4 regions of the Sphingomonas sp. CFBP 8765 genome follow, and region 2 is predicted to be linked to each of the others. Evidence: predicted binding sites of a transcription regulator. Region 2 holds the regulator's gene; each other region holds the start of a gene.
The links. The regulator LexA, encoded in region 2, represses DNA repair genes until DNA is damaged. The targets are predictions, from matches to a motif close to GTTCCNCNCTTGTTCT.
Positions count from the first base shown of each region.

Region 1: recA (recombinase RecA) is a predicted target of LexA. The motif match lies at 1,270-1,285, and genes of this name have one in related genera.
Region 3: IFT87_RS21010 (DUF6771 family protein) is a predicted target of LexA. The motif match lies at 1,400-1,415, and genes of this name have one in related genera.
Region 4: IFT87_RS05750 (MmcB family DNA repair protein) is a predicted target of LexA. The motif match lies at 1,287-1,302, and genes of this name have one in related genera.

Region 1 covers NZ_JACYTY010000003.1:374,020-376,219, reverse strand. The annotation lists gene IFT87_RS10340 (tetratricopeptide repeat protein) at 1-170, shown strand, start outside; gene IFT87_RS10335 (4-(cytidine 5'-diphospho)-2-C-methyl-D-erythritol kinase) at 191-1,048, shown strand; gene recA (recombinase RecA) at 1,362-2,200, shown strand, end outside.
Region 2 covers NZ_JACYTY010000003.1:213,038-215,237, forward strand. The annotation lists gene IFT87_RS09590 (molybdopterin molybdotransferase MoeA) at 1-584, shown strand, start outside; gene lexA (transcriptional repressor LexA) at 653-1,384, shown strand; gene IFT87_RS09600 (ComEC/Rec2 family competence protein) at 1,545-2,200, opposite strand, start outside.
Region 3 covers NZ_JACYTY010000002.1:124,038-126,237, reverse strand. The annotation lists gene IFT87_RS05090 (response regulator) at 1-224, opposite strand, end outside; gene IFT87_RS21010 (DUF6771 family protein) at 974-1,165, opposite strand; gene IFT87_RS05085 (hypothetical protein) at 1,661-2,158, shown strand.
Region 4 covers NZ_JACYTY010000002.1:271,381-273,580, forward strand. The annotation lists gene IFT87_RS05735 (PaaI family thioesterase) at 1-46, shown strand, start outside; gene IFT87_RS05740 (DUF1491 family protein) at 57-383, shown strand; gene IFT87_RS05745 (cell wall hydrolase) at 573-1,196, shown strand; gene IFT87_RS05750 (MmcB family DNA repair protein) at 1,314-1,811, shown strand; gene IFT87_RS05755 (ankyrin repeat domain-containing protein) at 1,872-2,200, opposite strand, start outside.

The DNA.
Region 1 (2,200 bases), 160 kb from region 2:
CGACCAATGCCGAAATCGGCGATCATCTCGGTGATGCCTATTGGAGCATGGGCCGACGGTACGAGGCGCGCTATGCGTGGCAGGCCGCGATCGTCACCGGCGATGCCGAGGAGCGCGCGCGCATCGCCGCGAAGATCGACACCGGCCTGCCGATCGCTGCGCGCCGCTGACCCCTGATCCCGAGACCCCGATGCCGACGACGACCGAAACCGCACCTGCCAAGATCAATCTCGCGCTGCATGTGCGTCACCGCCGCGCGGACGGCTATCACGAGCTCGAGACGCTGTTTGCCTTTGCCGAGCATGGCGACGTCGTCACGGTGCGCACGGCGGACGCGGACAGCTTTGCCATCATCGGGCCGTTCGCCGCGGCATTGCGTCCGGCGGCGGGGGGCACCGACGCCGCGCCATGGGACGGCAACCTCGTGACGGCCGCAGCGGACGCGTTCGTCGCGACGTTCGGGATCGCCGCGCACCACGCGATCACGCTCGACAAGCGACTGCCGATCGCATCGGGGATCGGTGGCGGCTCCGCCGATGCCGCGGCGACGCTGCGCGCGCTGGCGCGGTTGCACGGCGTCGCGGTGCAGGATCCGGCTCTCCACGACATTGCCGCCCGACTGGGTGCGGACGTGCCCGCGTGCCTCGTCAACCGGACGACGTTCGGGACCGGGCGCGGCGACACGCTCGTCGAGGTCGACGGGCTGGCGGGAACGCCGTTGCTGTGCGTCAATCCGCGCGTGGCGGTGTCGACCGCGGCGGTATTTGGCGCGTGGGACGGGATCGACCGCGGGCCGCTCGGCAAGGGGCCGCTGCTCGAACGCGCGATTGCCGGGCGGAACGACCTCGAGGCGCCGGCCTGCGCGATCGCGCCGGAGATTGCCCGGGTGCGCGCGCTCCTCGACGCAGCGCCGGGCGTGCTGCTCGCGCGCATGTCGGGATCGGGGGCGACCTGCTTTGCGCTGTTCGACAGCATCGCGGCCCGTGATTCCGCGGCGACGGATGCCGCTGCGCAAGGCTGGTGGACGCTGGCGTGCACGCTGCGCTGAACACAGTTCAACTGCCGCTTCGAAACTGTTCGGCTTTGGGACTCCGGACGCTATAAAATCGATTGCATCGCACCAGTCGGAAGCGTCAAATCGGGATGTCCACTACCGGATCGGCGCCACGGTTTGCCGACCGGCCCAAGGTTTCTCCCAAGACGCCGAAGCGGACCCATGATGGGAGGGCGGTCACCGAAAGGCGGCCGCCCTTTTTCACATTCCCGGATGTTCCGCACTTGTTCCGTGAGAACAAAAGCAATACATGGCGTTTGACGCGTTGAATGGCACGCGCGCTTGCTTTAGCGATGGGAGCTTATCGATGGCCGCTAATCTGAAAGTGATCGACACCGGCATGGCAACAGCAACCAACGACCGGCAAAAGGCGCTCGATGCCGCACTCGCGCAGATCGACCGCGCGTTCGGCAAGGGCTCGGCGATGCGTCTGGGCTCGAAGGAGACGATGCAGGTCGAGGTGATCTCGACCGGCTCGCTCGGGCTCGACATCGCGCTCGGTGTCGGCGGCCTGCCGCGTGGCCGCGTGATCGAGATCTACGGTCCGGAAAGCTCGGGCAAGACCACGCTCGCGCTCCACGTCATTGCCGAAGCGCAGAAGAATGGCGGCACCGCCGCGTTCGTCGACGCCGAGCATGCGCTTGACCCGGTCTATGCCAAGAAGCTCGGCGTCAACATCGACGAGTTGATCGTGTCGCAGCCGGACACCGGCGAGCAGGCACTCGAGATCGTCGACACGCTGGTCCGCTCGAACGCGATCGACGTACTCGTCGTCGATTCGGTCGCAGCACTCGTGCCGCGCGCCGAAATCGAGGGCGAGATGGGCGACAGCCATGTCGGGCTTCAGGCGCGCCTGATGTCGCAGAGCCTTCGCAAGCTGACCGGTTCGATCAGCCGGTCGCGTTGCATGGTGATCTTCATCAACCAGCTCCGCATGAAGATCGGCGTCATGTACGGCAACCCGGAGACGACGACGGGCGGCAACGCGCTGAAGTTCTACGCCTCGGTCCGTCTCGACATTCGCCGCATCGGTGCGGTCAAGGCGGGCGACGAGGTCACCGGCAACCAGACACGCGTGAAGGTCGTCAAGAACAAGGTCGCGCCGCCGTTCAAGCAGGTCGAATTCGACATCATGTACGGGCAGGG
Region 2 (2,200 bases):
ACGGCATCATGCTCGCCGCGATGCTCGCCGACCTGCCCGTCGACATTATCGACCTCGGAATCCTCCCCGACCGGCTCGACACGCTGCGTGACGCCTTTGCCGGGGTCGATGCCGATCTGCTGGTGACCACGGGGGGCGCGTCGGTCGGTGATCACGACCTCGTCCGCCCCGCGATCGAGGCGGCCGGCGGGGCAATCGACTTCTGGCGGATCGCGCTGCGCCCGGGCAAGCCGATGATGGCGGGCACGCTCGGCCGGACGATGCTGCTCGGCCTGCCGGGCAATCCCGTCTCCGCCTTCGTCACCGCGATCCTGTTCGTCCGCCCCGTCGTCGCGCACATGCTCGGCGCGCGCGATCCCCTGCCGCAGACGACGCATGCGCTGCTCGGCGAGGATCTTCCGCCCAACCAGTCGCGGACCGACTATATGCGCGCCGAACTGCGCGAGGGTCGCGCCTATGCCTCGACCATCCAGGACAGCTCGATGCTGCTGACGCTCGCCCGTTCGTCCTGCCTGATCATCCGCGACGGCGACGCGCCGGCGGCAAGGGCGGGCGACTCGGCGGAAATCCTCGTCATCGCGTGACGTCACCGCTTGACGAAGCTGCAAGTGTTCCATAGAAGTTCCTCGTCTGTTCCGGACGGAGAACCGTTATGCTCACGCGCAAGCAGCACGAGCTTGTCTGCTTCATCAATGACCGCCTCGCCGAGACGGGCGTGTCGCCCTCGTTCGAGGAGATGAAGGACGCGCTCGACCTGAAATCGAAATCGGGCGTGCACCGTCTGATCAGCGCGCTTGAGGAGCGCAACTTCATCCGACGCCTGCCCAACCGGGCGCGCGCGCTCGAAGTGCTGCGGATGCCTGAGCGTCCCGAGGCGGCAATCGCACAGACTGCGGCGAAGTCGGGGCCGAAGTCGGAGGCTAAGGCATCGGCCGGCACCGTATCTGCGCCGGATACGGCCAGCGCCACGCCCGCGTCGCCCGCCCGCATCGCGGCGAACGACGTCGTCGAGATCCCGCTGCACGGCCGGATCGCCGCCGGCGTCCCGATCGAAGCCTTTGAAGGCAGTTCGATGCTTGCTGTCCCGGCCGCACTGCTCGGAACTGGCGAGCATTATGCGCTGGAGGTTTCGGGGGACTCGATGGTCGAAGCCGGCATTCTCGACGGCGACTATGCGCTGATCCGCCGCACCGAGATCGCACGCGACGGCGAAATCGTCGTCGCGCTGATCGAGGACAGCGAAGCGACGCTCAAATATTTCCGCCGCGAGGGCGCAATGGTCCGGCTCGACCCGGCCAACCGCGCCTATGACCCCCAGCGTTATGCGCCCGCACAGGTCCGGGTCCAGGGCAAGCTGTCGGGAATCCTGCGCCGCTACGACTGACGAATGCCGGGGAGCGCTGGCGGTCATCACCGCCACGCAACAGGCAGTGGCGTTCGTGACCAACGGCCCCAGGCACCATCGTCCGCGTTTCTGATTTGCGGCCCTCCCAATCGGAGGCCCCACCTTCACAGGATCATGACCCGACATACACAGTCGCAGCCTATCGCTCTGACCACCCCCGGCCCGGCACCTGAAACCGGACTGACGCCGCACCCCCGGCCACCCCGCGCTGATCGCCCCCCGCACTGAACCGTCGCGCCGGCCGCGCCAGCGTCGGTGGATCGCGCCACGGGTGCCGATCCCCCGAATTGAGCACCGTCACCATCCGCCCCGCGGTCAACGTCAACGCGATCCCCCCGGTCCGCGCGAGCACCGATCGATCGAGCTTCAGCCATCGCGGCGTACAACCACGCGGCAGCCCGCGCTCGCTGATGACGATGTCCGCGCGCCGGCAGGCGGCAAGCATCTCGGCGATCGGCACCCGGTAAACGCTGCGCGTTGCCAGCACACGCCACGCCCGCCCCCGCGCGACGACATCCGTCAAGCACAGCTCGCGGCTGCACCGCGCGTCGGGCTGATCCGCCAGCAGCAGCGGTTCTCCGTCGACCCCGCCATTCTCCGCCAGCGTATCGCGGACATAGTCCCCCGCCCGATCGCGAAGAAGTGCAAGCCCTGCGGCGGTCCGGACCGCGACGTGGCGGCCATCGCCCGTCACAAGGATATCGGGTGACGGCGTCGTCAGCGCCCAGATCGCGCCGACCGCCAAGGGCAGGATTCCGATCCGTCGCCACCGCGTCCGCCACAGCGCGATCCACA
Region 3 (2,200 bases), on a different contig from region 2:
ACGTGGTGGGCGAGCTCGAACCCGTTAGTATCGCCCGGCATATCGACGTCTGAGAAGAGCAGGGTGATTGTGTGCGCGTACTCGGGGAGCATCGCGATCGCAGCATCGCCGTGATCCGCTTCATAAGTGCGGAAACCCGCATCTTCGAGAATACCTGTGACATCCATGAGGATGAACGGGTCATCGTCAACGGCGAGTGCATAGGGGACTGTTGATAGGGACATGCCGCACCAACCCGTCACATGCCAAAACGGCTCCGACGGATCTCTGGCTTTGACATTTTCAAGCCATCTTTGCGAATGCAAACGCCTAATTGGCCCATTGTCCAAAAGGACCCAGACAATAAAATACCCCGCTGCGGGGGGGCAGCGGGGCGCTTTAGAACCAGCGGGCCAAGGGGGGAGGGTGCCCGGCCGGTTATGATATCAACAGTACAGGCCAGCGTCGGTTCCGTACATAGTTACGAAAATGCCCTGCCAATCTGAAGACCGACAGGGCATTGCGAGCTCTCACCGCCGTTCCCCCCGAAAGGGCAGGACGCTTCCAGCGTATTTAGAAACTGCCTAGCTTGTAGTGTGTTCCCCGGCGCTCGTCTGTGATGCTGGACCATGTGAACGGTCGCCCCGGCATCAGCGGCATAGTCGGTGATGACGCCCGCCCCTACAAGAAGCCCACCTTACCCTCTCAGCTTCCGCTCGAAGCGCTTCCATTGGCGTTCGTCCTGACCGTAACCGAGAAAGGACGGCGGTAGTGGCGTCGGTGCGATCCTGCTTGGCCTACTGTCGCAAGCCAAACATCGCAGATATCCGGGGAGGCATTTGACCGACATGTTCTTGCGTTTGAGGTAGCACCATCTTGCTAGAACCAGGCGGTGCACGCCCCCCTTACGCCCGCATTTGGAGCATACGCACCCCACATTAGCTTCGTGCTTCGTGAAATCCCCAGCGTCCTAAACCACGTGTTGCCCACAGGATCACCAGGGCAAAGCCATCTGCGCCGTTTCAGCGTCTACAGGCTGATATAGAGTGCCGTAGACATGCCTTGCCACTTCCAGGCGTGCGTCTGCTCTCAGTCCCTCGCGCGGGGCGGTAAGGCCGATCAAATCCCATGCAGGCGCGTTCTCGATAATGGCCGCAATCCGCTCCGGCGAAATCACGCTAGCCATCAGAAGCAATCGGTCGAGAACTTGCCGTACGGCACAGCCCACGCCGCGCGAACTCTGCTTCGATCGGTGCCAGGAGGGTCTCAGGACCGTCTTCGAAGCATTGGAAAAAGATGTTCTGCATCTCGTAAGGCCGAAGCTCTGGCAAGATCTCGGCAATCAGAGTGTGAGTCTAACTGAACGGCTGTGCGCCGTCGTGCATCGACTCGAGTGCGTGTTCCATACCCGGATTATAGCGGAACATAAAAAGAACGCTAGCGTGATCCTAGCTTTTCAACCCGGAGGTTTAATCAGCCTTTTTAACTGCTTTTTCAGCCTCGCGATTCGTTAGAAGGATATCTGCATCACGAATGCGGTCATTCTATCGCTGTAGAAACGATGCACTTTCTAAAATTTGTCCGAAAAAGGCGCTGGCGATTTTATCCAGTGAACCTGCGCCCAATCTGCGAATTAGACCGTTGCGTTCATAACGTCCCGGAGCAGTATTGGAGAAGTGAAATGGCACTAGAAAACATTGTTAACGCGGCCAAGTCTGCTTTGAAGGATGTCGTCTCGTCGCCATCCGCTGACCCAATTTCCGACCGCGACGAGGTTTTGCAGGATTTACATCTGGCCGAAAAGGCATGGGCGACTGACGGTGTTCATTCAGGAACATGGTTCGTCCGTGACGGCGAGCATGTTGCCTTCACGCCTACGACGCGAAATGGGGCGACACTGACGATCGGTGGTCAAACGACGAACTTCATTCCCGCTGACCGCTTTGCCGATTACCTGGTGAACATGCGGGCCGCTATCGAAGCAGGCGAATTTGATCGCGAGATAGCAGGTGCGCTCCATGGTTCGGCTAACGTCGGGGGAATTGCCGAGGTTGCGCTTCCGCCGGCTAGAGAAGGCAGCCCGCAAGATATCCGACAAGTGCAACAGGATGCTGTATTAATTCGTGAGGGGCGCAATCCGGACGGATCGTTATCTGCAGTTGTGAGCAGCGGTTCGTAGCAACTACTGGGAACAGAGTGGCTCGGCAGGTCTGGGGAGGAG
Region 4 (2,200 bases), on a different contig from region 2:
GGCCGGGCTTCCCGGATACCGCGTCTCGCCGCGCCCGCTGCCGTGATCGTCCTGCGATGAGCGGCCGTCTTCCCAGCGGCGTCCTCGTCAGTGCGCTGCTGCGACGGGTCAACGACGCGGGCGGTTTTGGCGCGGTGCTCGCCAAAGGGGACGCGCAAAGCGGCGCAATCCTAGTGGTCGCCATCGATCGGGGCGCCCTGCCCCGCCTGCTCGAGCGCGGGATCGGCGCCGACGGGCGAACGGCGCTGATCGACTCGACTCCGTCCGAAGACCTCGACGGCTATTGGCGTCGACGGCGGTCGCGCGACCCGGATCTCTGGGTGATCGAGGTGGATGTCGCAGCGGCGGAACGGTTCGCCGCTGAAACGATCCTGGCCGATTGACTCCAAAGTCCCCCCGATAGAGGGGATATTCAACATTGATTGGCGTTGTGCTGGGACGGGTGCGATCCGGATCAGTTACGCAGTCGGGGGGATGCCTGGACGATCGGCTCGTACGATTGGTTCCGTGGTCCAACCGCATCTGAATAAGTTTGAATGACGATTTTGCAGCGGGCCGCAACGATTGCGGTCATGACCTTCTCTCTCGCCGGCCTGTTCGGCAACAGCGCGCCCAGCCAGGCGACCGGCGTCGATCGCTCGACCGCCAGCCTTACCGCACTCGCAAATATAAACGCCCTCTCCTCTCAGAATGTTCCGCAGACCGTTCCCGCCGTGACGCCCGTCACCGCCGTCGAGCCCGCTGCACCGACCGCCGTCCAGACGTCGGCCGAGATCGAAGACGAAGAATTCGAAACGCTCGCCCAGGCCGTTGCCGCGCAGGATAGCGCCGCCGCCGACGAAGCGCTCCAGTGCCTTGCCGGCGCCATCTATTTTGAATCCAAGGGCGAGCCCCTCACCGGCCAGCTCGCCGTCGCCGAAGTCATCATCAACCGCGCCAAGTCGGGTCGTTTCCCCGCCGACGTCTGCGACGTCGTCAAGCAGCGCGGCCAGTTCAGCTTTGTTCGCGGCGGCCAGATCCCCGCGATCAACAAGGGCACGTCGTACCGCACCGCCATCGCCGTCGCGAAGGTCGCACTGGCCGATGCGTGGAACAGCCCGGCCGAGAAGGCGCTGTATTTCAACACCGCCGATCGCCGCCCAGCAGGCCGCGTTATCAAGGTCGCTTCGATCGGCAACCACGTCTTCTATCGCTGATCGACAGCCGATCCGGACAAGGTCCGGTTCATGATCAGCATCCCACCTGCATCGCCAACGCTATAAACAGTCCGTGAACGCGCTTGCGTCGTTCGCGGATTGTTCTATTTCTGGCGCATGCTCGACAACCCCCCGGACTCCTGCATCGACGAACCCGGATCGCCCCTATGTGCCGCCGACGTGGCACGCGGCGTGATCCGGATGTTGTTGCGCCACGACCTGACCGCGATGGCGGAGGTTCCCCTCGACGGGGGGCGTCGCGCCGATCTGATGGCGATCGATGCCCGCGGGCAGATCGTCGTCGTCGAGATCAAGGTGTCGCGCGCGGATCTGGTCGGGGATGGCAAATGGCCCGAATATCTCGGGCATTGCGATCGCTATTTCTGGGCGGTGCCGGCCGGGTTCGACATGCGGCCGCTGCAGGGGGCGGCGTTTCTGCCCGAACGTACCGGGATCATCGTCGCTGACCGCTATGACGCCGCGATCGTCCGCGAGGCGCATACGACCCCCCTGCCCGCGCATGTCCGCAAGCGCTGCACGCTGGCCTTCGCCAGACGCGCCGCACGCCGCCTGATCGCACAGGTCGATCCCGACGCCGCCGGTCTCGCCTTCTGATCCGGCTGGCGGCTGACCCTCCCGATTGGCGGCAGGATCAGCCGCCCGGCGACGTGATCGTCAGAATTTCGGCCCCGCGACCGCCTTGCGGGTCTTCTTTGGCGCATCGGCCAGCAGCTTGGTCACCACGACGTTGCGACCATCCTGCTTGGCATAATCGCGCGCCGACATGCCGGCGATGATATCCGCCTGATCCGGATCGGCGTTTTCGGTGAGCAGCACGCGGATCATGGCAATGTCGCGGCGCTGAACGGCGCGGATCAACGGCGTTTCCCCTGCCGAATTGGCAAGATTCGGATTGGCGCCGGCGGCGGCCAGGATCGGGATCATGTCGGTCTGGCCGAGCGTCACCGCGAGCAGCAGCGGCGTGTTGCCCTTGCCGTCGCGCA